3 regions of the Pseudomonas asgharzadehiana genome follow, and region 1 is predicted to be linked to each of the others. Evidence: predicted binding sites of a transcription regulator. Region 1 holds the regulator's gene; each other region holds the start of a gene.
The links. The regulator FliA, encoded in region 1, starts transcription of late flagellar genes. The targets are predictions, from matches to a motif close to CTAAAGTTTNNNNNNNNNNNGCCGNTAA.

Region 1 (10,441 bases):
GTAACTACGTGGTCGGTATCGTGGTGTTCGCGATCCTGATGATCATCAACTTCGTGGTGGTGACCAAAGGCGCCGGACGGATTTCCGAGGTGAGCGCGCGGTTTACCCTCGACGCCATGCCCGGCAAGCAGATGGCCATCGACGCCGACCTCAACGCCGGCCTGATCGACCAGAACCAGGCCAAATCGCGCCGCCTGGAAGTGGCCCAGGAAGCCGAGTTCTACGGCTCCATGGACGGCGCCAGCAAATTCGTGCGCGGTGACGCCATCGCCGGCCTGCTGATTCTGTTCATCAACCTGATCGGCGGCATTGCCGTGGGTATCTTCCAGCACGGTATGACCTTCGGCGACGCGGGCAAGGTCTACGCCTTGCTGACCATCGGTGACGGTTTAGTGGCGCAATTGCCATCACTGTTGTTATCAACAGCCGCTGCAATCATGGTGACCCGTGCGTCGGGCTCCGAAGACATGGGCAAGCAGATCAGCCGGCAGATGTTCGCCTCGCCCAAGGCCCTGGCCGTGGCGGCGGGCATTATGGCGATCATGGGTATCGTGCCGGGCATGCCTCATGTGTCGTTCCTGAGCATGGCCGCATTGGCCGGCGGCGGTGCCTACCTGTTTTGGAAAAAGCAAAACGCAGTCAAAGTGCAGGCGCTGCAGGAGGTCGCGCGCCAGCAGGAGCTGCTGCCATCCCCGGCCCGTGCCCAGGAAACCAAGGAGTTGGGCTGGGACGACGTGACGCCCATCGACATGATCGGCCTGGAAGTCGGCTACCGCCTGATTCCGCTGGTGGACCGCAACCAGGGCGGCCAATTGCTCGCGCGGATCAAGGGGGTGCGCAAGAAGTTGTCCCAGGACCTGGGCTTTTTGATGCCCACCGTGCACATCCGCGACAACCTCGACCTGGCGCCCAGTGCCTACCGCCTGACGCTGATGGGGGTGATCCTGGCCGAAGCCGAGATTTACCCGGACCGCGAGCTGGCGATCAACCCCGGCCAGGTGTTCGGCAGCCTCAACGGCATTACCGCCAAAGATCCGGCTTTTGGCCTGGAGGCGGTATGGATCGAAATCAGCCAGCGCAGCCAGGCGCAGTCCCTGGGCTATACCGTGGTGGACGCCAGCACCGTGGTCGCCACCCACCTCAACCAGATTTTGTACAAGCACTCCCACGAGTTGATCGGTCACGAAGAAGTCCAGCAATTGATGGGTTTGCTGGGCAAGGCCTCGCCAAAACTCGCCGAAGAGCTGGTGCCGGGCGTGCTGTCGCTGTCGCAACTGCTCAAAGTGCTGCAGGCGCTGCTGGCCGAACAGGTGCCGGTGCGCGACATTCGCAGCATTGCCGAGGCCATCGCCAACAATGCCGCCAAGAGTCAAGATACCGCCGCGCTGGTGGCGGCGGTGCGTGTCGGATTGTCGCGTGCAATCGTGCAAAGCATTGTAGGGCTTGACTCTGAGCTGCCTGTGATCACCTTGGAACCAAGGTTGGAACAAATATTGCTCAATAGTATTCAGAAGGCAGGACAAGGCCAGGAAGAGGGCGTTCTGTTGGAGCCAAGCATGGCTGAAAAACTGCAGCGTTCGTTGATCGACGCCGCGCAGCGCCAGGAAATGCAGGGCCAACCGGTGATTCTGCTGGTGGCAGGCCCGGTCCGGGCAATGTTGTCGCGGTTCGGGCGCCTGGCAGTACCGAATTTGCACGTTTTGGCTTATCAGGAAATTCCTGACAACAAGCAAGTGACTATCGTCGCGACAGTAGGGCCCAACGGCTGAGGGTAGTGGGTTATGCAAGTGAAGCGTTTTTTCGCCGCCGATATGCGTCAGGCCATGAAACTGGTCCGTGATGAGCTGGGCGCCGACGCCGCGATTATCGGTAACCGTCGTATTGCCGGCGGTGTCGAGCTGACGGCTGCCCTGGATTACACCCCCCAGGCCCTGGCGCCGCGCGTGCCGAACATGGAGCTTGAAGACGAGCTGCGCAAGACTGCCTCGCGCATCGTCTCGGCCCAGGCCGAACTGAGCATGCGCGGCGACAGCGATGCCACCACCAATCGCCAGTTGTTCGCCGGCCTGCCGCTGACGGCTGCCGAGCCGTTGGTCGAGCCCACTTTCATCGAACCGCCGCGTCCTGCCGCGCCCGCCCCGGCCGCCGCAGTCGACCAGCGCGCGTTCGACTCGATGCGCTTTGAACTCAATGGCCTGCGCGAGTTGCTCGAAGTGCAGCTCGGCTCGCTGGCCTGGACCCAACTGCAAGGCAGCAAACCGCAACAGGCCAACTTGTGGCGTCGCCTGCAACGCATCGGCCTGTCCGGCCCGTTGTCCCGCGACCTGTTGGCGCTGACCCACGAAATCGAAGAGCCTCGCCAGGCCTGGCGCATGTTGCTGGCCCACTTGGCGCGGATGATCACCACGCCACAGATCGAACCCTTGGAAGAGGGCGGAGTGATCGCCATGGTCGGCCCGGCCGGCATGGGCAAGACCACCACGCTGGCCAAGCTTGCCGCCCGTTATGTGCTTAAGTACGGCGCCCAGAATATCGCGCTGGTGAGCATGGACAGCTACCGTATCGGCGCCCAGGAACAGCTCAAGACCCTGGGCCGCATCCTCAATGTGCCGGTTACCCATGTCGACCCCGGTCAATCCCTGGCCAATGCCCTCGACCCGCTGCTGCGCAAGCGCGTGGTGCTGATCGACACCGCCGGCCTGCAAGCCAGCGACCCGGCGTTGCGTATGCAGCTCGAAAGCCTGGCCGGGCGTGGCATCAAGTCAAAAAATTACCTGGTGCTTGCAACCACCAGCCAGAAACAGGTTCTTACCGCTGCGTATCACAGCTACAAACGCTGCGGGCTGGCCGGTTGCATCCTGACTAAACTGGATGAAACCGCCAGCCTGGGTGAAGTGCTGAGCCTGGCTATCAGCCACGAACTGCCGGTGGCTTACCTGACCGATGGGCCGCGGATCCCGGATGATCTGCATCTGCCGCGCCGTCATCAGTTGGTCAGCCGCGCCGTCAGCGTACAAATGCAAGACGAGCCTAGCGAGGAAGCGATGGCCGACATGTTCGCCGATCTCTATCACAACCCGGCAAAACGGGTCGGTTGAGTCAGATGAACACCGTGAAAAGTATCTACATCGATGGTCTGCAAGCGATTCACGCGGCCAAGCCATGTAGCCTGCGTCTAAGCAAGACAAGGTAAAGAAATAAAATGGGCAGCATGCATCCCGTACAGGTGATCGCGGTGACCGGCGGCAAAGGTGGCGTCGGAAAAACTAACGTGTCAGTGAATTTGTCCCTGGCCCTGGCAGAACTTGGCCGTCGCGTCATGCTGCTGGATGCTGACCTGGGACTGGCGAACGTCGACGTTCTGCTGGGGTTGACGCCCAAACACACGCTTGCCGATGTGATCGAGGGGCGCTGTGAGCTGCGCGATGTGCTGCTTCAAGGCCCTGGCGGGATCCGCATCGTGCCGGCCGCCTCCGGCACCCAGAGCATGGTGCACCTGAGCCCGGCGCAGCATGCCGGCCTTATCCAGGCATTCAGCGATATCGGCGACAACCTCGACGTGCTGGTGATCGACACCGCCGCCGGGATCGGCGAATCCGTGGTCAGCTTCGTGCGCGCGGCGCAGGAAGTGTTGCTGGTGGTCTGCGATGAACCCACCTCGATCACCGACGCCTACGCCCTGATCAAATTACTTAACCGTGACTACGGCATGAACCGCTTCCGCGTACTGGCCAACATGGCCCAGAGCCCGCAGGAAGGGCGCAACCTGTTCGCCAAGTTGACCAAGGTCACGGATCGCTTCCTCGATGTCGCCTTACAATACGTCGGTGCAGTTCCCTACGACGAGTGTGTGCGCAAGGCTGTGCAAAAGCAGCGTGCGGTCTACGAAGCGTTCCCTCGTTCCAAATGCGCATTGGCGTTCAAGGCTATTGCCCAAAAGGTCGATACTTGGCCGTTGCCCGCCAACCCACGGGGGCATCTGGAGTTTTTCGTCGAGCGATTGGTACATCAGACGAGCGCAGGACCCGTGCTATGACAGCGAACGGCTATAACGCCTACAAGAAGTCCGCCCGTGACAGTCAGGGCGAGTTGATCGAGCGTTATGCGCCGCTGGTCAAGCGCATCGCCTATCACCTGCTGGCACGCCTGCCCGCCAGCGTCCAGGTAGAAGACCTGATCCAGGCCGGCATGATTGGCCTGCTCGAAGTGTCAACCAAATACGATGCCACCAAAGGCGCGAGTTTCGAGACGTATGCGGGTATCCGTATCCGGGGCGCCATGCTCGATGAAGTGCGCAAGGGTGATTGGGCGCCTCGTTCGGTACACCGCAATACGCGCATGGTCAGTGACGCAATTCGCGCAATTGAAGCAAAAACCGGTCGCGACGCTAAAGATCACGAAGTTGCGGCCGAACTCCAATTGAGTCTCGACGATTATTACGGGATTTTGAACGACACCTTGGGCAGCCGCCTGTTCAGTTTCGACGACCTGTTGCAGGACGGTGAACACGAAGGGCTGCACGAGGACGGCGCGAGTACTCATATGGAGCCGGCGCGAGACCTGGAAGATGAACGCTTTCAGGGTGCGTTGGCGGACGCGATTGCCAATTTGCCTGAGCGTGAGCGACTGGTATTGGCGCTGTACTACGACGAAGAGCTGAACCTCAAGGAAATCGGTGAGGTCCTGGGGGTCAGCGAATCGCGAGTCAGCCAGTTACACAGCCAGTGCGCCGCTCGCTTGCGGGGGCGTTTGGGAGAGTGGCGAGCGCGCTGACAGGCAGTGTGGGGACACTGCAAAGCGATACCGCGAAGGTGATGGATCTTCGCGGGTTCGGCCCGTGGTGCCCCCGGCAGTCCTTTTTGTGTAATGCCTGTTGATTGAAATGACGCGTCCAGGTGCTGGGCGCGTTTAAGACTGCTTGGAGGTCGAATTGGACAAGAACATGAAAATCCTCATCGTTGATGACTTCTCAACGATGCGGCGGATCATAAAAAACCTGTTGCGTGACCTTGGGTTCACAAACACGGTCGAGGCGGATGATGGCCTTACGGCGATTCCGATCCTCAACAGCGGGAGCATCGACTTTCTGGTAACCGACTGGAACATGCCGGGCATGACCGGTATCGACTTGCTGCGTCATGTGCGGGCCGACGAAAAGCTGCGCAGCCTTCCCGTGCTGATGGTCACCGCCGAAGCCAAGCGTGAGCAGATCATCGAAGCTGCCCAGGCGGGTGTTAACGGTTACGTGGTCAAGCCATTCACTGCACTGGCCTTGAAAGAGAAGATCGAAAAAATCTTCGAACGCATCCACGGCTGATGCCATCGCGGGGGAGCTATGGAGCATAACGAAACGTCACAGGGAGACTTTGAGTCGACCCTGAAAAAACATGCTCACCAGTTGGTCGACAGCCTTGAAAAAGGCCAGTTCGGCGACGCGGTGCAGTTGATCCATGAGCTCAACCAGACCCGTGACCGCGGCCTGTATCAGGAAGTGGGCAAGCTCACACGCGAGCTGCACAGTGCGATTGTCAATTTCCAGATTGACCCGCACATGCCCCAGGCCGAAGAAATCTCACAGATCACCGATGCCACCGAACGCCTGTCCTATGTGGTCAGGCTGACTGAGGCGGCGGCCAACCGCACCATGGACCTGGTGGAGAACGCCACGCCCCTGGTCAACGGCATGGCCACTGAAGCCCAGGCCCTGAGCGCCGATTGGGGCCGCTTCATGCGCCGGGAAGTCGGGGCTGAGGAGTTTCGTGAGCTGGCACGTCGGGTTGAAGGCTTCTTGTCGCGCAGCGAGCAGGAAAACCGCACGGTTTCCAGCAACCTCAACGATATTTTGCTGGCCCAGGATTACCAGGACCTCACCGGTCAGGTGATCAAGCGTGTGACCCAGTTGGTCACCGAAGTGGAAAGCAACTTGCTCAAATTGGTGCTTATGGCAGGCCAGGTTGACCGTTTTGCCGGCATTGAACATGACCGCGAAGCGATCCTCTCGGAAAAAGATCCACAAAAACATCTCGCCAAGGGTGAAGGTCCGCAGATTCATGCCGATAAACGTGAAGACGTTGTGTCAGGTCAGGATGACGTAGATGACCTGTTATCCAGTTTAGGCTTCTAAGGAGCACCCACATGAGCTTCGGCGCCGATGAAGAGATCCTTCAGGATTTCCTTGTAGAGGCCGGCGAAATTTTAGAGCAACTGTCCGAGCAACTGGTCGAGCTGGAAAGCCGCCCGGATGATGCGAACCTGCTCAATGCAATTTTTCGCGGTTTTCACACTGTAAAAGGGGGCGCCGGCTTCCTCCAGCTCCATGAGCTGGTGGAGTGCTGCCACATCGCCGAGAACGTGTTCGACATCCTGCGCAAGGGTGAGCGTCACGTTGATTCGGAGTTGATGGACGTGATTCTCGAAGCACTGGATGCGGTCAACGGCATGTTCAGCCAAGTGCGTGAACGTGCCCCGATCACGGCGGCCACGCCGGAACTGTTGGCGGCCCTGGCGCGCTATGCAGAGCCTGCGGACACTTGCGCGCCGGTGGTTGAAGCGGCGCCGGAGCCTGTGGCGGAGCCTGAAGCGGATGTCACGGACACTGAGTTCGAACAACTGCTCAACTCCCTCAGTGCCGTCAAGGCCGAAGCCGAAGCCCCGGCCGCCGAAGCACCGGCAGCGGCGCCGACCAGCGAAGACATTACCGACGCAGAATTCGAATCGCTGCTCGACCAGTTGCATGGCAAAGGCCAGTTCGCCGCTGATGCGGTGGCGCCTGCCGCTGCCGCTCCTGCACCTGCCGCAGCGGGCGGGCCGGTCAGCACCGACATCACCGACGACGAATTCGAAGCGTTGCTCGACCAACTGCACGGCAAAGGCACCTTTGCGGCCGACGCCTTGCCGGCAGTCGCCGCCACCGCCGCTGCGCCTGCCGCCCCTGCGCAGCCTGCCGCTGATGGCCTGATCACGGATAACGAATTCGAAGCCCTGCTTGACGATTTGCACGGCAAGGGCAAGTTCAGCGAGGTTGCACCTGCCGCCGCTACGGCAGCACCGGTTGCCGCCAAAGCGGCTGCACCCGCCAAAGCTGCCGCTCCAGCCGCTCCAGCCGCCAAACCGGCACCTGCCCCAGCGGCGGCGCCGGCTGCGGCCCCAGCGCGTGCCGCCGCCGCGGCGCCGCCTGCGGACAAACCCGCCAGTGAAGCCGAAACCACCGTGCGCGTGGACACCGCGCGGCTGGACGACATCATGAACATGGTCGGCGAGCTGGTGCTGGTACGTAACCGCCTGGTGCGCCTGGGCCTGAGCAGTGGCGATGAAGCCATGCAAAAGGCCGTGTCGAACCTCGACGTGGTGACCGCCGACCTGCAAACCGCCGTGATGAAAACGCGGATGCAGCCGATCAAGAAAGTCTTCGGCCGCTTCCCGCGCCTGGTGCGTGACTTGGCGCGCCAACTGAAGAAAGAGATCAACCTGGAACTGGTGGGTGAAGAAACCGACCTCGACAAAAACCTTGTCGAGGCCCTGGCCGACCCGCTGGTTCACTTGGTGCGCAACGCGGTCGACCACGGCGTCGAAACCCCGGAAGAACGCGAAGCCTCGGGCAAGTCTCGTGGCGGCAAAGTCATCCTGGCGGCGGAGCAGGAAGGCGACCACATCCTGCTGTCGATCACCGATGACGGCAAGGGCATGGACCCGACCATCCTGCGCAATATCGCGGTCAAGCGTGGCGTGATGGACAAGGACGCCGCCGACCGCCTGACCGACACCGAGTGCTACAACCTTATCTTCGCCCCTGGCTTCTCGACCAAGACCGAGATTTCCGATGTGTCGGGCCGTGGCGTCGGCATGGACGTGGTGAAGACCAAGATCAGCCAGCTCAATGGCTCGATCAATATCTACTCGACCAAGGGCCAGGGCTCGAAGATCGTGATCAAGGTGCCGTTGACCCTGGCGATCATGCCGACCCTGATGGTGATGCTGGGCAACCAGGCGTTCGCCTTCCCGCTGGTCAACGTCAACGAGATCTTCCACCTCGACCTGTCGCGCACCAACGTGGTGGACGGCCAGGAAGTGGTGATCGTGCGCGACAAGGCGCTGCCCCTGTTCTACCTCAAGCGCTGGCTGGTTGCATCGGCCGCCCATGAAGAGCAGCACGAAGGTCATGTGGTGATTCTCTCCGTGGGTACCCAGCGTATCGGCTTTGTCGTCGATCAACTGGTGGGCCAGGAAGAAGTGGTCATCAAGCCTTTGGGCAAAATGCTGCAGGGAACCCCGGGCATGTCGGGTGCGACCATCACCGGTGACGGTCGGATCGCGCTGATTCTCGATGTTCCGAGCATGCTCAAGCGTTACGCCGCTCGGCGTATTTGATTCTGGTGGGGCAGGGCGGTCTCGCCCGCCCCACCTAACGGAGTGTTTATGGCAGTCAAGGTCCTGGTGGTGGACGATTCGGGTTTCTTCCGCCGCCGCGTCTCGGAAATTCTTTCCGCCGATCCAAGCATCCAGGTGGTCGGCACGGCCACCAACGGCAAAGAGGCGATTGATCAAGCCATTGCGCTGAAGCCGGACGTGATCACCATGGACTACGAGATGCCGATGATGGATGGCATCACGGCAGTCCGGCACATCATGCAACGCTGCCCCACCCCGGTATTGATGTTCTCCTCGCTGACCCATGAAGGCGCCCGAGTGACCCTCGATGCGCTGGATGCCGGTGCGGTGGACTTTTTGCCGAAGAATTTCGAAGACATCTCGCGCAACCCCGAGAAGGTCAAGCAGATGCTGTGCGAGAAAGTCCACAGCATCTCGCGCAGTAACCGCCGCAGCCTGTTCAGCGCGCCGACACCGACACCGACGCCTGCCCCGGCAGCGGTGGCTCCGCCGGCTGCCTCCAGCCGTGCCTCGTTCGGTCGCCCGGCGCCGGCGCCGCTTGCACGGCCTGCACCGCCACCGGTACGCACGTCGGCCCCGGCCACTGCAACGGCGCATTCGCCGGCACCCAAGCGCAAAGCCTACAAGCTGGTCGCCATCGGCACCTCCACGGGTGGCCCGGTCGCCTTGCAGCGCGTGTTGACCCAGTTGCCGGCCAACTTTCCGGCGCCGATCGTGTTGATCCAGCACATGCCCGCCGCGTTCACCAAAGCCTTTGCCGAACGCCTGGACAAGCTGTGCCGCATCAGTGTCAAGGAAGCCGAGGATGGCGACATTCTGCGCCCTGGCCTGGCGCTGCTGGCCCCCGGCGGCAAGCAGATGATGGTCGACGGCCGTGGCGCGATCAAAATCCTGCCGGGCGATGAGCGCCTCAACTACAAGCCGTGCGTGGACATCACCTTCGGTTCGGCGGCCAAGTCCTACGGTGACAAAGTTCTGGCGGTGGTGCTCACCGGCATGGGCGCCGACGGCCGTGAAGGCGCGCGCCTGCTCAAGCAGGGCGGCAGTGCGATCTGGGCCCAGGACGAAGCCAGCTGTGTGATCTATGGCATGCCCATGGCCATCGTCAAGGCGGACCTGGCCGACGCCGTGTACAGCCTGGACGACATCGGCAAGCATTTGGTGGAGGCCTGCCTCTAATGGATGTGTTGAGCCTGATCGGCATCACCATGGCGTTTGTCGCAATCATTGGCGGCAACTACCTCGAAGGCGGCCACCTGGGCGCCTTGGCCAACGGGCCGGCGGCGCTGATCGTGATTGGCGGCACCGTGGGCGCCGCGTTGCTGCAGTCGCCGATGAGTTCGTTCAAGCGTGCAATGCAGATCGCGATCTGGATCATTTTCCCGCCACGCGTCGACTTGGCCGGTGGCATCGACCGCGTGGTCAACTGGAGCCTCACCGCCCGCAAGGAAGGCCTGCTGGGGCTGGAAGGCGTGGCCGATGCCGAGCCCGACAGCTACGCGCGCAAAGGCTTGCAGTTGCTGGTGGACGGCGCCGAGCCGGAAGCGATCCGCAGCATCCTTGAGGTGGATTTCTACACCCAGGAAAGCCGCGACATCAACGCGGCCAAAGTCTACGAAAGCATGGGCGGTTACGCGCCGACCATCGGCATCATCGGTGCGGTGATGGGCTTGATCCATGTGATGGGCAACCTCGCCGACCCTTCGCAACTGGGCAGCGGGATTGCCGTGGCGTTCGTTGCCACCATCTACGGTGTGGCCAGCGCCAACCTGGTGTTGTTGCCGGTAGCGAGCAAGCTCAAGTCGATTGCCATGCGCCAATCCCGTTACCGCGAAATGCTGCTCGAAGGCATCCTGTCGATTGCCGAGGGCGAGAACCCGCGCTCCATCGAATTGAAGCTCCAGGGCTTCATGGACTGATGGATATGAACAATGACGTGTGGCCAGCGAGCTTGCTCGCTCACCCCTGTGAGCGGGGCGGTTACATAAGTGGTGTACAGAGAGGTGCCTGCCTGTGAGCCGTCGCCGCCGCGAGCCTGAAGAACACGTCAACC
Region 2 (10,441 bases), 1.6 Mb from region 1:
GCCGTTGCTCAGCGGGTAGGCAGCGTAGGCGCGGTTGCTGCGGATGTACCACATCAGCGCCAGCGCCATGCCATTGGCGACGATGGCGGTGACCAGGCCGATGCCCATCAAGCCGAGTTTCGGCAGGCCGAACATGCCTTCGATCAGCGCGTGATTGAGCAGGTAGTTGAGCACCGTGCCGCCGAGGCTGATCACCATCACCGGGGTGGCCTTGCCGATGGCACTGGTGAAGCCGCGCAAAGCCATGAAGCTCAGGTAGCCGGGCAAGGCGAACGGCAGCACCGTGAGGAACTGTCCCGCCGACTGCACGTTGGTTTCGGTCTGGCCGAACATCAGCAGCACCGGTTTGAGGTTCCATAGCAGCAAGGCCGCCGCCAGGGCCATCAGCCAGGCAAGCCAGAGCCCGGCCTGGGTCAGGCGGGTGGCGCCTTCGATATCGCCGGCGCCGTGACGGATAGCGACCAGCGTCCCCACGGCGGCAATCACGCCGATGCAGAAGATCGACACGAACGAATAACTCGCCGCGCCCAGGCCGCCGCCAGCCAGGGCTTCCGGGCTCAGGCGCGCCATCATCAAGGTGTCTGTCAGCACCATCAACATGTGCGCCAACTGCGAGGCAATCAGCGGCCCTGACAGCCGCAGAATGGCCCAGAGTTCGGTACGTGCCGGATGCTGCATGATCATCACGCTCAACAAATCAGAGGGTTGGGAGAGGGTTGATTTTCGGCGCTCTGCGCCCAATGCACAAAGGGATAAAAGCGATCGTTCGCATGATTAAAACTCATGCCTGATTGATTCTGGTAGGGTTCGGGCATTGCGCTGTCGGAGCTTTCAACATGTCTCGTCGTCTTCCTCCTCTGTATGCCTTGCGCGCATTTGAAGCGGCCTCCCGGCACCATTCCTTTACTCGCGCCGCTGAAGAGCTGTCGATCACCCAGAGTGCGGTGAGCCGGCATATCCGCACCCTGGAAGAACATTTCGCCTGCCGCCTGTTTCAGCGCAGCGGCCGCAATTTGCAGCTCACCGAAGCCGCGCGCCTGCTGTTGCCCGGCGTGCGCGAAGGGTTTGCCGCACTGGAACGGGCCTGCCACACCCTGAACGCCGAAGACGACATTTTGCGCATGAAGGCGCCGTCGACCCTGACCATGCGTTGGTTGTTGGCGCGGCTCAGTCGCTTCCGGGCGTTGCAGCCGGGCAATGAGGTGCAACTGACCAGCGCCTGGATGAGCGTGGATGAGGTGGATTTCAACCAGGAGCCTTTCGATTGCGCGGTGCTCTTGAGCAACGGGCATTTTCCAGCGGATTGGGAGGCCTGCTATCTGTTCCCCGAGCTGTTGATTCCGGTTGGCGCGCCGAACTTGTTGAGCGACGGGCCTTGGGATATAAACCGCCTGGCCGGCGCCGAGTTGCTGCACCCCACGCCAGACCGTCGCGACTGGCGCAGTTGGCTGGAGCGCATGGGGTTGTCGTCCCAGGTTTCGCTCAAGGGCGGGCAGGTGTTCGATACGCTTGAGCTGGGCATGATCGCCGCCGCCCGTGGTTACGGCGTGTCCATGGGCGACCTGCTGATGGTGGCCGAAGACGTGGCCCAGGGGCGTTTGAGCCTGCCGTGGCCGACCGCGGTGGCCAGTGGGGAAAATTACTACCTGGTGTGGCCGAGAACCCGTCCCGGTGGTGAACGCTTGCGGCGCCTGGCGGATTTCCTTCAGGGCGAAGTGCAAGCCATGGTCCTGCCGGCGGTCGAGCGCCTCGATTGAGGGGGTTGCAGGCCTGGCGCGCAACCGTTTGCGTGATACCCCTGCGACTCGCTCAAGTATTGCCGAGCGCCGCCGAAGTAGGTGTGTTGGCACCATCGTCCTCCAACGTTTCCCACCAGATAATTTGCCGAGCAGCGCTATGAGATCAGGATGATCCTGGCCTCGGCCAGGAGCAGTCATGTCTCAACCTCGCGCCCGGATCGCCTCCCAGTTAGGCCTCGCATTAGCCTTGATTCTGGCTGTCGTCATCAGCGGCAGTACCGTTTTCGCCCTGCGGTCCCTCGATGCCGCCAACCTCGATACCCGCGAGGAGCACCTGGCCAGCGAAGCGCGTTTGCTCGCCGACCAGCTCAATACCTTCCACAGTACGTTGCGCGAAAGCACCCAGCGCCTGACGGGGTTGTTTGAGAAGCGCTTCAGCGCCGGGCTGTCGGTGCAGGCCGATCACCCGGTCACCGTGGCCGGGGTGCAGACGCCGAGCCTGTTGCTGGGCAGCGAAGTGCTCAACAACAACTTCACCGAAGTAGACGAGTTCAAGCAAATGTCCGGCGGCGTGGCCACGGTGTTCGTGCGCAGCGGCGACGACTTTATCCGCGTCAGCACGTCCCTGACCAAGCAGGACGGCAGCCGCGCGATCGGCACCGTGCTTGATCGCCAAGGCCCGGCTTACCAACGTGTTCTCGGTGGCCAGGCCTATATCGGGCGAGCAGTGTTGTTCGATCGGTCCTATATGACCCAGTACAGCCCTGTACGCGACGCCGGCGGCAAAGTGATTGCCGTGCTGTTCATCGGGTTTGACTACACCGACGCTCAGGCCGCGCAGTTCGAAAACCTCAAGCGCTTCCGCATCGGCCAGACCGGCTCCCTGGCGTTGCTCGACGAGCAGAAGCGCTGGCTGGTACCGCCGGCGGGTGTACAGGCGTTGGATCAGGCGGTGCCGGTGATGTTGGATCTGGCCAAGACCCCTGGCAAAGGCCGCTTCTGGAGCGACAAGAACGAAGATTTCTACAGTGTTTCGGTACCCTTCGACGGTGGCCCTTGGGCCGTGGTTGCGAGCATGCCGAAAGCTGAAATCCGCGCGGTTACCTGGGCGGTCGGGATTCGCCTGGTGATCGGCAGCGTGCTGGCGATGCTGCTGGCGGTGGGTGCCACGGTGTGGCTGCTGCGCAGCAAGCTGCAGCCGCTGAGCGACCTGGTGCGCCAGGCCGAAGCCTTGGGCGCGGGTGATTTGAGTGCACGCCTGAACGTGTCCAGCCATGACGAAATTGGCCAACTGGCGCGCAGTTTCAACCAAATGGGTGAAGCGCTGTCGACCATGGTTTCCCATATCCGCAAGGCGGCCGAAGAGGTCAATAGCCGTGCCCAGGCGCTGTCCGGTTTGTCTGGCGGTGCTTATGACGGCATGGAACAGCAGTCCGGCGAGATCACCAGCATGGCCGGCGCGGTTGAGGAGTTCAGCGCCACGTCGCTGAATATCGCCGACAATATGGGCGCCACCGAGCGCCTGGCCCAGGAAAACGCGCAACAAACCCGTATCGGTCGCAACTCGATGCAAGAGGCGTCGTCGTCCCTGGAACACATCGCCACCGCCCTGAACAGCACCGCGTCCGTGATCAACACCTTGGGCCAACGCTCCCAGGAGATCGGCGGAATCGTCGGCGTGATCACCTCCATCGCCGAGCAGACCAACCTGCTGGCGCTCAACGCCGCCATCGAAGCCGCACGGGCCGGTGAACAGGGTCGCGGTTTTGCCGTGGTAGCCGACGAGGTGCGCAACCTGGCGTCGCGTACCCGCGAAGCCACGGATGAAATTTCCGGGATGATCCAGAGCATCCAGAAGGAAACCGGCAATGCCATCAGCACCATGGAGCACGGCAATGCGCTGATGCAGGAAGGCCTGTCGCGCAACGCCGACGTGGCCTCGGCCCTGGCACGTATCGACGAGCAAAGCCGCTCGGCCGGTCAGCAGTTCGCAGCGATTACCACCGCGACCCAGGAGCAAAGCAGCACCGCGACCTTGCTCAGCAGCAACTTGCAGAGCATCGCGCTGGCCAATAGCGAGCAGCGTGAAGTGGTGTCGAATTTGGCGATTACCGCTAAGGAGTTGGAAACGTTGGCGGCGGGCCTGCGCCATGAAGTGGATCGGTTCCGCTGAGATTACGCTGTGCAAAATGTGCGAGGGGGCCTACGCCAGACTCAAGTGATTGCTGGGGGTCGGTATTGCAAGGCCTCCTTGAGATGATCGCGGGTGATCGCCTGCACCTGATCCAAGTCCGCCAGAGTGCGTGCCACCTTGAGTAGCCGATGTGCTGCGCGCAGCGACAACGTCAGCCGCTCGCAGGCACCCTCCAGCCAGCTTTCATCGGCTTTCAGTAATTGGCAGTGCTCGCGCAGGCTCGGTAGATCAAGGAAGGCATTGGCGCAGCCCTGGCGCCGTTGCTGACGGTCCCTGGCTTCGGCCACGTGGGCCGAGGCTGTAGCCGTCGTGTCACCGGCCTGCCGGGTTGGATTCAACGCGGTTGTTTCACGTGCCACGGTAAGGTGCAGGTCGATTCGATCCAACAGCGGCCCGGAGAGCTTGTTTCGATACCGCTGGATTTGCTCCGGCGTGCAGCGACAGCGCCCACTGGGTTCGCCCATATAGCCGCAAGGGCAGGGGTTCATGGCCGCCACCAGTTGGAAGCGCGCCGGGAAACTCACTCGGTCGCGAGCGCGGGAAATCACGATATGTCCCGACTCCAGTGGCTCGCGCAGCACCTCCAGTACTTTGCGATCGAACTCTGGCAATTCATCCAGGAACAACACCCCGTGATGCGCCAGGGTAATTTCCCCTGGCTGCGGTTTCGAGCCGCCACCCACCAGCGCCGGGCCTGAAGCGGAATGGTGCGGCTGGCGAAACGGCCGGTGTGGCCAGTGGCTCAGCGGCGCGAGGCTGACCACCGATTGGATCGCCGCCACTTCCAGAGCCTCCTGTTCGCTCAGTGGCGGTAGCAAACCGGGCAGGCGGCTGGCGAGCAAGGTCTTGCCGGTGCCCGGTGGCCCGCTGAACAGCAGGTTATGCGCACCCGCCGCTGCGATCAGCAATGCACGCTTGGCGGCGAGCTGGCCCTGCACTTCGCTCAAGTCTGGGTAGGGCTTGTTCAGGTACAGCAAGCCATCGGATTTGTAGGGCTCAATCGGCACCTGCCCATTCAAGTGCGCTACCACCTGCAGGAGGTGATCCACCGCTATCACCTTCAACCCGCAAGCCAGGCAGGCCTCCTCGGCATTCGCCCGCGGCACTATCACGGTGCGCCCGGCCTTGCGCGCCGCCAATGCGGCTGGCAACACACCTTTGACCGCGCGCACTTCACCGGACAGCGCCAATTCGCCCAGGCATTCGACCTCATCGAGCATCAACGCCGGTACCTGCACGCTGGCCGCCAGAATCCCCAAGGCGATGGCCAAATCAAAGCGCCCGCCGTCCTTGGGCAGGTCGGCGGGCGCGAGGTTGAGGGTGATGCGGCGCGAGGGATATTGCAGGGCACTGTTGAGGATGGCGCTGCGCACGCGGTCCTTGCTTTCCTTGACGGCGGTTTCGGGCAGGCCCACCAGGGTCAGGGAAGGCAAGCCATTGGCCATGTGCACTTCTACGGTGACGGCGGGGGCTTCGACGCCGACCTGGGCGCGGCTGTGGACAATGGCGAGGGACATGCTCGTTCCTTGAAATGGGGGGCCGCTTCCTGCGGTTTTTCAAGGGTAGACGAGGTGGGGAAGAGCGAAGCGCGGAGGTTTTACAGAACGTATCCAGAGAAAAAGGTGACGCGCGTGTGGAGGGAGCCAGCCCCCTTCCACACGGGCTGCGTTTATTCAGCGGGTGGTGTTAACCGCGCTTCCAACTCCGCGACTTTCGCTTCCAGGCTCTCCAGCCGCGCACGCGTGCGGGCCAGCACCACCATTTGGCTATCAAACTCTTCTCGGCTTACCAGGTCGAGCTTGCTGAAGCCACTTTGCAGCAAGGCCTTGAACTGGCTTTCGATTTCATTGCGGGGCAGCGGGGTTTCGCCGCTGAACAGGCGAGAGGCATGGCCGCTCAGGGCGTCGAGGAGGTCTTTGGGCGCGAGCATGGGAAATATTCCGGAAAACTGTTGGCGGGCAGTGTATCACGCAGCGTCTATAGTCTTTTTCACGGCCTGCGGCGCACGCTTTTCGCGCATCGCGCCGGACGGCGGCGCACTGTTTTCGTGCGCATTGCGGCCGCCAGACAGCCCTGCGGGTGGGCTTAAGTGGGCAATGGACTGATTTCAGTGGTTTTTACGGAGCTGGCAAGGTTTCTGCTTAGACGATCATGACCCATGCACTGATGCAGTCGCTGTGACGAATGCAGTGCGCCGACGGATCAGGGGTACAGGTTTCGTCACCAGTGGTTAGCTGGCGTCGCAATGGCAACTGCCCTTGCGACGATGCGTTACAAAGCCAGGCACTGCGCTTAGACTTGAGACGGGTTTGTTTTCCTGGGGCAAGTCCACCAATTCGGGAGAGAGTTTTCATGAAGCTAGTCACTGCCATCATCAAGCCGTTCAAGTTGGACGATGTACGCGAGTCACTGTCCGAGATCGGCGTGCAGGGCATTACCGTTACTGAGGTCAAGGGCTTCGGTCGGCAGAAGGGTCACACCGAGCTGTATCGCGGCGCGGAATACGTAGTCGATTTCCTGCCGAAGGTGAAGATCGATGTCGCTATTGACGACAAGGATCTTGACCGGGTTATCGAGGCGATAACCAAGGCCGCCAACACCGGCAAGATCGGTGACGGCAAGATCTTCGTGGTCAATCTGGAACAGGCGATTCGCATCCGTACCGGCGAAACCGATACCGACGCAATCTAAGCCGCCAAACCCCAACGCCCCAGGAGAAAACAATATGACTCTGCGTAAATTCGCAGGGCTCGGAGCCCTGTTGTCCATCGTAATGCCAAGCCTGGCCATGGCGGCAGACGAAGTGGCTGCTCCAGTCCTCAACTCCGGCGACACCGCCTGGATGCTGACCGCCACCGCACTGGTGCTGTTCATGACCATCCCGGGCCTGGCGCTGTTTTACGGCGGCATGGTCCGCTCCAAGAATATTCTGTCGGTGATGATGCAGTGCTTCGCCATCACTGGCCTGATCAGCATCCTGTGGGTCATCTACGGTTACAGCATCGCGTTCGATACCACCGGTATGGAGCAGGGCGTAGTCAACTTCAATTCCTTCTTCGGCGGCATGGGCAAGGCGTTCCTGGCGGGTGTCACTCCGGCCAGCATCACCGGGCCTGCGGCGCTGTTCCCGGAAGCGGTGTTCATCACTTTCCAGATGACCTTCGCCATCATCACCCCGGCGCTGATCGTCGGTGCGTTCGCTGAGCGTATGAAGTTTTCCGCAATGCTGATTTTCATGGGCATCTGGTTCACGCTGGTCTATGCGCCGATCGCGCACATGGTCTGGAGCGGCAACGGTGGCCTGATGTGGGACTGGGGCGTGCTGGACTTCGCCGGCGGCACCGTGGTGCACATCAACGCCGGTGTGGCCGGCCTGGTAGCTTGCCTGGTACTCGGCAAGCGCAAGGGCTTCCCGACCACACCGATGGCCCCGCACAACCTCGGTTACACCCTGATCGGTGCGGCCATGCTGTGGATCGGCTGGTTCGGCTTCAACGCCGGCTCGGCTGTGGCGGCCAACGGCACTGCGGGCATGGCGATGCTGGTGACTCAGATTGCAACTGCCGCTGCGGCGCTGGGCTGGATGTTCGCCGAGTGGATCACTCACGGTAAGCCAAGCGCACTGGGCATCGCCTCGGGTGTGGTGGCTGGCCTGGTCGCGATCACGCCGGCCGCCGGCACCGTGGGCCCGATGGGCGCACTGATCATCGGCCTGGCGGCGGGTGTGGTGTGCTTCTTCTGTGCCACTACTCTCAAGCGCAAGCTGGGCTACGACGATTCCCTGGATGCCTTCGGCGTACACGGCATTGGCGGTATTCTCGGCGCGATCCTTACCGGTGTATTCGCAGCCCCTTCTCTGGGCGGTTTCGGCACCGTGACTGATATCGCGGCTCAAGTCTGGATCCAGTGCAAAGGCGTCGGTTTCACCGTGATCTACACGGCCATCGTCACCTACATCATCCTGAAGGTGCTGGACATGGTCATGGGCCTGCGTGTCAGCGAAGAGGAGGAGGCTGTTGGCCTCGACCTGGCGCAACACAACGAACGCGGCTACAACTTGTAAGTACGCGAAAAAAAGATGCCCGGCTTGCCGGGCATTTTTTTGTCTGGCGTTTGTCAGTCATAACAAGCTGTGCCGGTTTTACGTCGAGTTTGTGATAGGACGCACACGGCACTTTTTAGCGTGCGAATGTCTTACAGGCATGTAGGCGTATTCGGCACTTTGTTTTTTCCCAGAGCGCGCTAGAATGCGCGCCGATGGGCGGAGAACTGTATGTGGCAACAGACCCTGATAACCCTGCGGGCCAAGCCTCGGGGCTTTCACCTGGTAACCGATGAGTTGCTTGCCGGCCTGCCTGAGTTGAAGGCGTGTCGTGTGGGCCTGTTGCACCTGTGGTTGCAGCACACTTCGGCCTCGTTGAGTGTCAACGAGAATGCCGACCCGGCGGTTCGCCGTGACTTTGAGCGTTTTTTCAACTCGCTGGTGCCGCAAGGCCGGGCAGGTTTCGAGCACAACGACGAAGGTCCGGATGATCTGCCGGCGCATTTCAAGGCCAGTCTCCTGGGCTGCCAGCTGAGTTTGCCGGTGAAGGCCGGCCGCTTGGCGATGGGGACCTGGCAAGGTGTTTATCTGGGCGAGCACCGTGATCATGGCGGTGCTCGTAAAGTCCTCGCCACCTTGCACGGTGATGAGGCATAGGCCACTGGTTATCCGGTGGACGTTGATTTTTTTCCGGCAGCCTCGACAGAGGATGAAGCTGGGCTATAACTAATCTGCTTTTCGCAAGTCATGAGGTAGAACATGAGCGACGATGATCTGGAAAACGACGACCTTGAAGTAGGTGAGGACGACGAGGCTGAAGACGGTCTTGATGCGGCAGCAGTTGACGACGTTGCTGAGGACGCCGATGAAAGTGGTGGCGACGACGCCGCGCCCAAGGCCAAAGGCAAAGCCAAGGCTGCTGTTTCGGTAGATGAACTGCCGAGCGTTGAGGCCAAGAACAAAGAGCGCGATGCCCTGGCCCGCGCGATGGAAGAGTTTCTTGCCAAAGGCGGCAAAGTGGTCGAAGTCGAGCCCAATGTGGTTGCCGACCCGCCCAAGAAGCCGGATAACAAGTACGGCAGCCGACCTATCTAAGCTCTGCCACCTGCTTGTCAGAAAACGCCCGCCGTCGCTGCGGGCTTTTTCATGGCTGATGATTTATCCGGGCCTTGTGGTGTTCTAACTGTGGGAGGGGGCTTGCTCCCGATAGCGGCAGGTCAGTCGACTCCTCCATCGACTGTCACTCTCCTATCGGGAGCAAGCCCCCTCCCACATTTTGATCGACAGTGTTACTGCCAACTCTGCAGCAACGCAGGCAACTCCGTCAGGCTACGAATTTCTGCATCCGGGCGCTTTGATGCTTCCCACACTTTGCCCGTCGGGTTAAACCACACCGCCCGCAACCCGGCCAGCTGTGCCCCGGCGATGTCATCCCCAGGGTGATCGCCTACATGCACTGCCGCACCGGCGTCCACGCCACCGCGCTGCAACGCCTCTTCAAACAAGCGCGCATCCGGCTTGGCGATGCCGATATCTTCGGCACGTAGCGCGAAGTGAAAATAGTCCGCCAGGCCCACGCGCTGCACATCCGCATTGCCGTTGGTGATCACCCCCAGCAAAAAGTGCTGGCGCAGGGCTTTCAACATGGGCTCGGCTTCAGGGAATACGGTGAGTTGATGGCGCGCATCAATGAACGCCTCAAAGCACACATCCGCCATTTCCCTGGCCTCAGGCTGTGGATAACCCGCCTCTTCAAACGCGTGGATCAGTACGCGGTGGCGCAGGAGGCTGATGCGGTGTTTCAGCTCGGGGTGACGCTGCAGCACCTGCTGGCGCAGGCTGGCGAAATGTTCCAGCGGCAGGTCGCCCACCTTGGTGGCGTTAATCGCCAGCCATTCGCGCATCGACGCTTCGGCGCTGATGATGACCGGTACGTTGTCCCAGAGCGTGTCGTCCAGGTCGAAGGTGATCAGCTTGATACTCATGAGTCGCCGCCCTTGATGCGTTTGGCCCGTGGATGGGCGCTGTCATACACCGTTGCCAGGTGTTGGAAGTCCAGATGGGTGTAGATCTGGGTGGTCTTGATATCGGAGTGGCCGAGCAGTTCCTGCACGGCGCGCAGGTCCTGGGACGACTCCAGCATGTGGCTGGCAAAAGAATGCCGCAGCATATGCGGGTGCAGGTTCTGGCCCAGTTCGCGTTCGCCGGCGGCCTTGACCCGCACCTGGATCGCACGAGGCCCCAGGCGCCGGCCTTGCTGGCTGATAAACACCGCATCGTCCTTGGGGTTGGCCAGCGCTCGCAGCGGCAACCACAGTTGCAACGCTTCGCGGGCCTTCCTGCCCACCGGCAGCACGCGGGTTTTGCTGCCCTTGCCCAGCACTTGCACCAGGCCGTCCGCCAGGTCCAGTTGGTCGATGTTCAGGCCGGTAAGCTCCGACAGGCGCAGGCCCGAGGAATAGAACA
Region 3 (10,441 bases), 220 kb from region 1:
CCAGGTAGTCGGCGAAATCCGCCGTGTCGAAGTCCACGCCGCGCTCGATCACGCCTACGCGCACCGGTTTTGGCAGGATCGGCGAGTGCTGCCCCGGGATGCGCCGCTGATAGTAGGCCACCGCGTCGAGAAAGCGGTTGGCGGCCCATTCATCGGAGTCGGCGGGCGGTTTTTTCGGCGCTTCACGGCGCGTGGCGGCGTGCTCGGTTTCTTCGGCGGCGGACTCTTCGATCACCACGGCATCCACGCCGGTCTCGCTGCCCAGGCGCAGCACCAGCGCATCCCGTTGCATCAGGTCCGTGGCCGGCAGGCGCAACTGGAAGACATTCAACGGCGCGATGCTGCCGACCACCGTCGCTCCATATTTGCGCGCCAGGCGCTCGGCTTCCTGGCGGCCGTTCTGGTCTTCTTCGATCAGCACGCTGACCAGGTTCACATAGGTGGTCAGGCCGTCCATGTTCTTCGCCACTTCGCTGGGGCCGGCCGCTACCACCTGGCTGTTGCGCACGCTCAGCCAGGCGGCATTGCTGACGCGCGGGCCGTCTTCCAACCACAGCGGGCCGCTCTGATAGCGGGCGCTGTCCAGGCGCAGGCGCACGTGGTTGCCGTCGCGTTGTACCGCATCCGCCGGCAGGGCCTTGCCCGCCAGTTTCAGCTGTGGCGGGGCATCGTTCAGGCCGCGAACGGTCAGGCACCAGTCCTGCTGGCGGTTTTCCAACACGTCGCCGCAGCGTTGCAGGTTTTCCAGGCGCAGCGGTGGTTGGGCAGCGCTGGCCGTGGCAGCCAGGCTGAAAAGGGTTGCCAGGGTGGCGAAGCGTAAGGGCATGAGCGGGTTCCTTGCCGGTGGCCTGCTGTTCCGACTACGCCGGGGCTTGCTTCGTTCAGCGCATAACCGACGCCATTGAATTTGAACTCCCGTTTCAGGCGCTTACTCATAACGGGGGAGGGACTTGCACATGACGGACGTGGCCATGACCCAGCAACACGTGCTCCAACGCGACACCGCAGCGGTAGTCTTGCTGGGGCGCTTGTTTGACGTGATCGGCCGCCGCGTGATGATCAGCTTTACTTACGCCATCTCCGGTGTGTTGCTGGCGGTGAGCGGCTATGCCTTCCAACAGGCCGCGGATTGAGGGGCTGACGCCAGCCGCAATGTTCAGCGCTGCTTGCGTGATTCGAGGCCCGCGAACACCAGCATGCCCGCCAGCATGGCCACGCTGAACAGCACCGCCTGCCATCGCCCCGTCAGCAGTAAGGCCACGGCCGGTCCGGGACAGAGCCCGGCAATCGCCCAGCCGATACCGAACACGATGCTGCCCAGCACCAGCCGGCGGTCGATGTTGCGCCGTGTCGGCATCTGCATCGGCGCGCCGAGCAATGCGGTGTCACGCCGCCTGGCGAAGAAGAAAAACACGCTGCTCACCATCAGCGCCCCGAGCATGACCAAGGCCAACGAAGGGTCCCAGTCGCCAGCGAGGTCGAGAAAACCCAGCACCTTGGCCGGGTTTGTCATCCCGCTGAGGTACAGCCCCAGCCCGAAGATCAAGCCCGCCATCAAAGCCGTGATTTTGCGCATGCTCAAGCCCCCACTACATGACGTAGCACGTAGACGCCGGCAAAGCCGCTGCCCATGAAACAACCCACCGCCACCAGCGAGCGCACCGACAACCGTGAAAGCCCGCAGACCCCGTGCCCGCTGGTGCAGCCGGCGCCATAGCGCGTACCGATCCCCACCAACACCCCCGCCAGTACCAGCGCCACGCCACCGACCTGGAACGAGGGCTGCGGCAACGGCGCGCCGAGTAACCAGATCAGGGGCGAGGCGATCAACCCCGCGACGAACACCAGCGCCTCCCCCCGACCATCGCTACGCCTGGACAGCAGGCTGCCGAGCAGACCGCTGATACCGGCAATGCGCCCGTTGAGCAGCATGAACAGGCCGGCGGACAAACCTATCAAGGCACCGCCGAGCAGGGAGGTCCATGGGGTGAAATCGGCGGAGAGGCTCATGGTCGGGACAGCCTTCGGGGATTGGGGGAGTGCATCGATAGCACAGTTTCTGCCCGTATTGCGTGAAATGCCGGTGGTAGATGGGGCGGCTCAAGCCCTGGGGCGCAAGCACCGCTATGATTTTGCGGTGCTGCCTGCATTTCTTTCACCGCTATCTGCCTAACGCACGCATCGTCCGCCCTGAAGACCTGATCCCGGCCGGTGGCGCAGCGGGTATTGCCGCCGCCTTCAATACACCCCTGGCGGAACGCGTGGGGCCTGATGTTTCAAACGACGAAGCGACTCACCATCCTGTTAAGGTCGACCGCCAACTTTGACATTTCTCCGCACGCGCTGGCGGTTTGACTGGCGCCCGCGGAACTCTGCACGGCCAGCTCTCGAATGCTGACCAGATTACGGTCGACTTCACGCGCTACATGAGCTTGTTCTTCAGACGCAGTGGCTATCAAGGTGTTGCGCTCGTTGATCTGCGTAATGGCCTTGGCGATCTGGTCCAGTGAAGTGCTGGCTTCCTGGGCGACGTCGAGGGATTGGGTCGCCAGCTCTTTGCTTTTGCTCATGGCTTCCACCGCTTCGGCTGAGTCGCTCTGCATGGCGGAGATCATCTGTTCGATCTCTTGCGTGGAAGACTGCGTTCGGTGCGCCAGCGCCCTGACCTCGTCCGCCACCACGGCAAAGCCGCGCCCTTGCTCACCGGCCCTTGCGGCTTCAATGGCTGCGTTCAGCGCCAGCAGGTTGGTCTGCTCGGCGATGGCCCTGATCACTTCGACGACTTTGTTAATGCTTTGAGCGCGCTCTGACAGCACCTGAATCTTGTCGCTCGTGGTTTCAACGTTGCCGCTCAGTTTTTGAATGGACTTCAGTGTTTGAGAGACGCGCTCCAGGCCGGTCTCAGTGAATTCCTGGGTGCGACGCGACTCTTCGGAGGCCGACTCTGCATTGCGGGCCACCTCGTCAACCGCCGCGCTCATTTCGGTTACGGCGGTGGCCGCCTGGTTGACCTCATCATTTTGTGAAACAAGGCCTCGACTGGATTCCTCCGTGACCGCCGTCATTTCTTCTGCGGCCGAGGCCAGCTGCGTGGATGAATCACTGATCTGCATGATGGTTTTGCGCAGGTTTTCCTGCATCTGGGCCAGCGCTTTTAACAGGCGTGCGGCTTCATCCTTCCCGCTGACCTGCACTTCTTTGGACAGATCACTGCCGGCAATGCGTTCGGCCACGGACAGGGCTGTACCTATCGGAGTGGTGATGCTCTTGGTCAGAAGGGTCGCCAGCGCGATAGTCAGGACTACGACACCGGCAATAAGGCCACTGATTACCCAGATGCCTTCGGCGTAAGTGGCGGTTGCGTATTGCCCAGCGGCTGTCGCGCCATTGTTGTTGTAGTCAGTCAGGGCTTTGATCTCGCCCTCCAACCGATTCGTCAACGGGCGGATGCCTGTACTCACCTGGCTTACCGCTGCAGGTATGTCAGCGCGCGCCATCAAAGGTTCGAGAATGTCCAGCTGTTTGGCATATGCATCGGCGGACGCTTTAACCACTAGATACAGGGTGCGCTCGTCGTTGCTCGCGATCAGTGGTTCATACTGGGCTACCGCATCCGCCAAGACCTTCCGGTAGCCTGCAAAGGAGGCAACGGTCGACTGAAGGGTTGTAGGGTCAGCGAGCGCGCGCTGAGTTTCAAGCCTCAGCCGCATCACGCCGGAGTTCATTAATGCTGTTTGCCTGATACTTGGCAGCCAGTTGGTTTCAATATCTTTTTCTGCATCCCGCAGTTTGCCCATCTGCACTGCGGCGACTGCGCCGAGTACAAAGACCAATACGATGATTGACGCGAAAAACAAGGAAGCTCGTGGAGCTACGTTAAGGTTTCTAAGGTTCATGTGAGCTTCCTGGCTGCGAGGGGGAGCGGGTTAGTCAGGGTATCGACCTGACGTTGGGAAACTTAATCGGGCTGCTTTGGATATTCGTGCCACGTCAACGCGCCAGCTGTTACGGTGACCACTCGTGGAGTGAAGGCCACGTTTGCGCCGGCTATTCCTATAGCTGCCAACAAACCTTTCGTTTCACCCCAACGGCGCATCAGGACTATGAATTGATCCTGTTGGACAGTGGCCGGTGTCTGGTCGCGTTGCAGCGTTTGAATGCAGGGGGGGAACCTGGAAATGAGGCTGTTGAGAAGGCGGGGCTTTGTAGAGCGATGGATGTCTTTTAATAGCAGGCGTCTGGGAAGGGGGCGGGTAAACGAACCCACCCCCGTTCCGCGTCAAAGCCCGCTTCGTTACTTCAATTTAATGAGTGTGTTGGATCGAAAAAAACCATGAGTCAGATCTGCATTTCAAACCCAAGAACCTCCCTGCGCATTCGTTGGCTGAAAGCGCTATTGCCGTTCTCATTGCTCTTTCTGATGTTTGGCGCTGAGGCCGCCCTGGGGGCCGTGAGCGACAAAGCAGTTAGCCTTTTCGCGGCAGGGCAGTATCAGGCGACGATTGAGGAAGCGGATCGCGTGCTTGAAGCCGACCCTGCCAACTCCGAGGCGTTGAATATCAAGGCGCTGGCAGTCTCTGTGCTGGGCGATGACCGTACCGCCATCGTCCTGGTTACCCAGGCACTGGAGGCGGCTAAACAGAACGGCCAAGCCTCGACCGCGCAACAGGCGACCTACTGGAACAACCTCGGCTATCTTCACGAGCGACTACGCAATTTCGAGATTGCCCTTGGCTACTATGAAACATCCTTGAAAATGCGCCTCGCGGTACTTGGCACGGATGACCTGATAATTGCCGACAGCTACAACAACATCGGTACCGCGCAGAGCAAACTGGGCCGATATGAAGAGGCCTTCGAAAACCTGCGCAAAAATATCGCGTTGAGAAAGCGACTGCTCGGCGACAACGACGCTTCGGTAGCCGTCTCGCTGAACAACTTGGGCAATGCCTATAACCTCCAGGGCAAGTACGAGGCGGCGCTGCCGCTTTTTCAACAGGCGCTGGATATCGACATGGCCCTGCATGGTCCGCGCCATCCGACGGTCGCCATCCGCTGGAACAACCTCGGCGACGCCTATCGCGGCCTGGGCCAGTACGATAAAGCGGAAGCCTTCCTGACGATGGCGCTGAACAGTGACCAGGCAACGTTTGGCGAGCATCACCCCAAAATAATTTTGCGCCACTTCAACCTTGCGCGAGTCTACGAGGCTCAAGGCGACACCGCCAAGGCACGCGCCGCCTATACAAAGGCTCTTCAGATACTCAGGCAGGTCGACCCCGATGACTTGGCGCAAATCCGCTACTTCGAAGAAAAACTGCGAACACTGCAAGGCTAGTGTGTGCGCATCGGAGGGGCATTTTTTTCATGCGTCTCTCCCATGCCGACGCTTGCGTCAGAACCCTTGGCTGAAGCTGATGCCGCGCATAATCGAGAAACGTGGGTCGATCAGTTTCAGCGCCTGTTCGCCCTTCACCTTGGCCACGGTTACGTTGTAGGTCTTGGGCGCGTCGCAGAGAACTTCCGGTTGCGTGCGAGTTTTTCGATGGCCGGGTTTTTTTGGACTAGGCAGCGATGGGTCGCTGGGGGGATGTCGACGGGCAGCATCCAGGATTTTTCCACGGCGGGGCCCATCTGCTGGGGGTTAGCGGTGGTGTTCTGGATCTTGGCGATCTCATACCCCTGGGCGTAACGAAGCCGGACGCCTGCGGTACGTACGCGGTGCGGCCAGGTGTAGGGATCTGGTTTATGGGGAAGGGGTTTTGAGCTTGCGGATGCGCCAACATCCTACGTTCAAGGATTGGCTTTCATCCGCCCCAGAATCGCCGTGCGCAGGCATTGCCAGGCGATAAACCCGATCACCAGAACCTCGGCCACACCCAAAAATACATTGAATGAAAACGCGACCGGCTGCTCGGCCCAGTAGAACGTCGTGTATCCCGATCTAAAACCGCTGATTCGCAGTCGCCCGCTGATCACCGCCGGCACTAATGCGACGATCTGATTCAGCTCCAGCACTGCGAGGAAAGTGCCTATCAGCGCGAGCAGGGCGCGCGCGGGGATGCCGAGTTGTTCGGTCGACTCAGCCGCCGGCACGGGGCCTTTGGTTTTGCGCTGCCTGGCGATCTTCGCCGGCGTTGGCGCCGGCCGATAGGGTGCCGGTTTAGCGACCGCCGATTCAAGGACGACCTCGCCAGGCATGGCCACGTCGAGGTAGTCGGCCAGTGTGCGCAGCCACAGGTCGGTGCGTTTGCTGCCCGGCACCACCGGAATGTTGTCGGTGGTCAACCGGTGCTCGCCGCCATCACGCATTACCAGCCACAACTGGGTGTGGATGGGCTCGGCCTGCTCGCGACGACGCAGTTCCAGGGCGCGCGGGTTATCGATGTTGAATACCGACTTCACACGCTCTCGGCGCCCGAAAAAGTTCTGCGTGCGGCGCTTGCCTTCGCCGCCGACGCGTGACAACAACAACGACTCGCGCGAGCCCATGTACACCATCAGGGACAGGCCCAAGGCAGGCATCAGCAGCAGCGAGAGTATTAACAGGAGGGTCGACAACGGATTCAGATCAGCCAGCTGCGCTTGCCATTCGGTAAGCCAGAACCCGACGCAGGCCACCGGCAGGATGAAGGTGATTGCGCCGGTCAGCAGCATAAATGCGCTTTGCACGAGGTTGCGTGAATGGATATGCAGATCGCCGTTGGCGAGATGTTCGAAGCGGTGGCCGATTAGCATGTCGAGATCCATGGGCGCCGGGCTCAATACCGCTTCAGGGGCCGGTAGGCTGGGGTCGAGGTTGATGTCGCGCAGAATACCGTATGCAGGGCCTGCTTTCTAAGCGCATCCGATCCAGATGACAGCCTCCGTCCATGCGGTCACCCTCGGTGCCAATCCCCAGGGGGTGGTTTCCGCGCTCGCCGACACCCTGTCATCGTCCCCGGTGAAACAAACAGATGCCCGCTGAACGTTGCTTGGAGTGCGCCAGCTGTGAAATTCATCTCCCGTTCTGTGGTCTGTACAACGATCCCGTAAAGGACTGGTTCCAATGTCTATTCGCCGTACCCTTTGTTTTCTGACGCTGCCGCTATTTGCCGGCTGTCAGTATTTTCCTCATTTCCATTACTTCAAAGCGCCTGAAAACGAGCCGAACCCCGCTTGGGTCAGGGTCGTGAACTTCACTCAGCATGCCGATATTTATCAATACGAGAACGGCGTGCGTTCGGGAGGCTCCGTCCGGACGGGGCCTCTTCCATTTACCCACACGCAAGACGTGGGCATGCCCAAGGCCGGGCAGAATTTGACTTCCGACTACTATGAAACACCCATAAGGCCGGGCATCGAGACGCAAGTGAGTATGTTCTGGAAGGGCTCGCGCACCCGCTCGTGCTACGTCACAACTCAATTCACGCCACAGGCCGGGCGCTATTATCAATTCAGGCTGACATCCGGTTCGGGGGGGACCTGTACGTTGTATCCGTCGCTGATCGAACGCGATAACGACGGGACCGGATGGCATCTGACGCCCAATCCTGAGGTTACGTACATAGGCGAGGGGCCCACTGCCAAAATGCATTACAACAATAGCCGCTTTGAAGACCCCAACTACCACCCACCTGCGGATCTCTATCCCGGCATCGACGTTAACTGAAAGGGGGGATTTCGTAGATCGAATGGGCTCGTCTGGCCTATAGGAGCCCGTAACCACTGGGAGCATTGACGAAGTTGAGTCAGGCATATGCCGGCGGAAGCCGCGCTGCCACTTGCCCCCAGCATCTTCTGATTTCTCTGATAATGCCGCTGTCACCCAGCTTGTTCGTAGAGACCTCACATACCGACAAATGCTCTAACAGCCATTCATCTGTCCATCCCGCCCATTCACCTGTAATGGACTTGAGGTTGCCTTCAAGCACAGGGAAAACTTCACCCCAAAGGATGCTGTGAATGTCTTGGGGCGAATAGCCTGTTTCCAGGACCACGCGAGCGACGTAGTCAAAAGTCGAGTCGGTGATTTCAGTATCGAGAAAAAACTCTGAAAGTGCCTGCCAGATCTTCAAGCGGTTTGCGTCGACAGTTTTCATGCAATATCCCGAAGCTTGGAGGGCGCCCAGCGGCTAGAAGGCATAGTAGCCGAAAGCGTTCAGACAGTTATTCGCCGTCAGGACGGGCCGCTTTCGGCCCAGAGCGGACATAACTATCGTTATTATCGTTCGTCTAAAACAACCACATAATCGGAGAAGTCCACATCACCAACACCGTCGCTACATTCCAATGTCATCTTGCTATCGGACTCGCAGACGTGAATTCCTGCATTGCCAACCCATGCATTAATGCCAAAAGTGCTTTTCCATACGTTCCAGATTTTTAAAGTACTTCCGACTTTGGAAAACACTTCTATCTCTACAGCATCAGGACTGGAATCAGACCACAAAATTATCTCGGGATAGCCATCGCGGGAGCCGTCCACGACGATCTGCCCACTTACCGTCTTTAATGCTAACCCTTGCACTCGACCGTTCGTAGCACCCAATCGGCGAATTGAAAAGACGGTTCTGGGCTTCGTGATCTCGATCTCCATAATCGCAACGACGGTTGTCCCATTGAAAGTTATGGGCTTTCCTTTAGTGCGCATAAATATCGAAGAGAGCGTTTCTTCCATTTTCAGTCCCCGGGACTTCTCAGCCCGTTTGAGTCAGCTTGGCCCAGGCGAGGTTAGCATCTCTATAGTTTGCGGGTCTCATGAGCGGCTACTTTTGGCCGAAAGCAGCCCCTCTCATCGCAAACCCGTCTACTATGCCTTCCCCGGCAGTGGTTCCAAGCGCTACCGACTCAACTGTTAAAGGTATCGCAATGTCCATCGACCAAATTTCCCTCCCCAAAGGCGTTGGCCCTCACGCCACTAAGCTGCTTGACGCCATCACCGGCGCTGCCACCCATGACGAGCTCAACCGCGCAGGCGGCAAGGCCGAGGGTTTTGTGTTGGGGCTTGAACCCACCAAGGCCATCAAAAGCCAGATCGCCGAGTCGTTGTATGTGGCCTATGACGACGCGGCGAGCAATCGGGCGAGTGAGTTGAAGGGCTGATGATCAGCCGGGGCAGGGCGCTTCGCGGTCGAGGAGTCTGGCGGTGAGGAGTACGCCCAGTTCGCTCAGTTGGTGGATGGCCAGGGCGATGTCGCGGTGTTTGCCGTTGAGGTCTTCGCACAGGTCGAGCAGCAGGGTGCTGACGCTGGTGAAGGTTTCGTAGCTGTTGGTGATGAGGGTTTCGTTGCTGGCGTTGGGTGCGACGCTGAAAAGTGCGGCTGAATCTGGTGCGGCCTTATACATGTTTGAATTCCTGTCTAGGGCCGCCATCCTTTAGCTACTAAACAAAAGGGTGGCAGCTGTGCGCAGGTTAGTAGACCGGGGAATCCAAACGAAAGCCGGCGCGCCCGAAGGCGCCCTGCGCACAGCCACCATCAAGTACAGACTGGAATGTCTGGTTGATAACGCTTGTGCACTTTTGTCTGGATAAACCGTCAGGCTACTAAACCCGATCCCCGAGATGTCGGCGACCGAGCCACCTTAGAGACGGCTACCCAGGTGCACAAGTCGGCGGATTCTGACGCACGCGTAGGCAATGCAGCAAGTTGGAGTCGCTCGATTTTCGCTTGTGAGATCTTGTACAGTCGGCTCCTGGACAAGGACTGCTTACCAAGGGCACACCATGACATTGACCGTCGACACCTTCCTCGAACTGGCCATGGCCAACCCCATCAACGCCGAAATCACCGCGCGTCTACCCGACCTCGGTGTGGACCAGTGCATGCTCACGGCGGGTTGTCTGTTCCAGGCGGTGTGGAATCACCAGATGAAGCTACCGGCCGATCAGGGGGTGAAAGACTACGACGTCTTTTACTTCGATACGGACCTGTCCTACGAGGCGGAGGACGCGGTGATTCGCCGGGCTGACGGCTTGTTCAAGGACCTGGGCGTGAATGTGGAGGTCAAGAACCAGGCGCGGGTGCACCTTTGGTATGGGCAGCGCTTCGGTCGGCCTTACCCACAATTGCAATCGGCCCGGCAGGGGGTGGATCGTTACCTGGTGGCGGGGACGTGCATCGCGTTGGATATCGCCAGCGGTGAGGTGTACGCCCCGTATGGGCTGGCGGATGTGGAGCAAGGGGTGTTGCGGATCAACCCGTTGCATCCGGAGCAGGCGCTGTTTGCTGAAAAGGCCAGGAGTTATCAGGCGCGGTGGCCTTGGCTCACGATTGTGGAGCCGTCGGCCGGGCAATAGGGCTTTAGTGAGAGGGCGATGCAGGTGCCTTGGCCAGGCAAGGAGACTGAGGCGATCCCATCGCAGCCTCGCTGGGGCTCGACAGCTCCCACCGGTTAATCCCGTGGTGCCAGCGGCTTTTTTATCCGGCAGTGAGGCTGAGCAGCCATCCCAGCCCAGCGC

Region 2: KSS96_RS27860 (methyl-accepting chemotaxis protein) is a predicted target of FliA. The motif match lies at 1,809-1,836, and genes of this name have one in related genera.
Region 3: KSS96_RS19495 (methyl-accepting chemotaxis protein) is a predicted target of FliA. The motif match lies at 3,936-3,963, and genes of this name have one in related genera.

The regions. Positions count from the first base shown of each region.
Region 1 covers NZ_CP077079.1:4,521,572-4,532,012, reverse strand. The annotation lists gene flhA (flagellar biosynthesis protein FlhA) at 1-1,769, shown strand, start outside; gene flhF (flagellar biosynthesis GTPase FlhF) at 1,782-3,098, shown strand; gene fleN (flagellar synthesis regulator FleN) at 3,203-4,036, shown strand; gene fliA (RNA polymerase sigma factor FliA) at 4,033-4,773, shown strand; gene KSS96_RS20405 (chemotaxis response regulator CheY) at 4,943-5,317, shown strand; gene KSS96_RS20400 (protein phosphatase CheZ) at 5,336-6,124, shown strand; gene KSS96_RS20395 (chemotaxis protein CheA) at 6,136-8,367, shown strand; gene KSS96_RS20390 (protein-glutamate methylesterase/protein-glutamine glutaminase) at 8,416-9,567, shown strand; gene KSS96_RS20385 (flagellar motor protein) at 9,567-10,307, shown strand; gene motD (flagellar motor protein MotD) at 10,402-10,441, shown strand, end outside.
Region 2 covers NZ_CP077079.1:6,093,924-6,104,364, reverse strand. The annotation lists gene KSS96_RS27870 (NorM family multidrug efflux MATE transporter) at 1-684, opposite strand, end outside; gene KSS96_RS27865 (LysR substrate-binding domain-containing protein) at 837-1,757, shown strand; gene KSS96_RS27860 (methyl-accepting chemotaxis protein) at 1,936-3,912, shown strand; gene KSS96_RS27855 (YifB family Mg chelatase-like AAA ATPase) at 3,954-5,450, opposite strand; gene KSS96_RS27850 (accessory factor UbiK family protein) at 5,603-5,863, opposite strand; gene glnK (P-II family nitrogen regulator) at 6,286-6,624, shown strand; gene KSS96_RS27840 (ammonium transporter) at 6,659-7,996, shown strand; gene KSS96_RS27835 (secondary thiamine-phosphate synthase enzyme YjbQ) at 8,207-8,632, shown strand; gene sutA (dormancy-specific transcriptional regulator SutA) at 8,735-9,070, shown strand; gene KSS96_RS27825 (HAD family hydrolase) at 9,265-9,960, opposite strand; gene xerC (tyrosine recombinase XerC) at 9,957-10,441, opposite strand, start outside.
Region 3 covers NZ_CP077079.1:4,301,096-4,311,536, reverse strand. The annotation lists gene KSS96_RS19520 (S8/S53 family peptidase) at 1-826, opposite strand, end outside; gene KSS96_RS19515 (hypothetical protein) at 957-1,133, shown strand; gene KSS96_RS19510 (DUF6691 family protein) at 1,157-1,576, opposite strand; gene KSS96_RS19505 (YeeE/YedE family protein) at 1,579-2,010, opposite strand; partial or broken gene KSS96_RS19500 (chloride channel protein) at 2,091-2,255, shown strand; gene KSS96_RS19495 (methyl-accepting chemotaxis protein) at 2,277-3,896, opposite strand; gene KSS96_RS19490 (tetratricopeptide repeat protein) at 4,334-5,338, shown strand; gene KSS96_RS19485 (hypothetical protein) at 5,794-6,738, opposite strand; gene KSS96_RS19480 (hypothetical protein) at 7,049-7,651, shown strand; gene KSS96_RS19475 (DUF7079 family protein) at 7,731-8,081, opposite strand; gene KSS96_RS19470 (hypothetical protein) at 8,204-8,659, opposite strand; gene KSS96_RS19465 (hypothetical protein) at 8,851-9,084, shown strand; gene KSS96_RS19460 (DUF6124 family protein) at 9,088-9,327, opposite strand; gene KSS96_RS19455 (nucleotidyltransferase family protein) at 9,707-10,279, shown strand; gene chrA (chromate efflux transporter) at 10,401-10,441, opposite strand, start outside.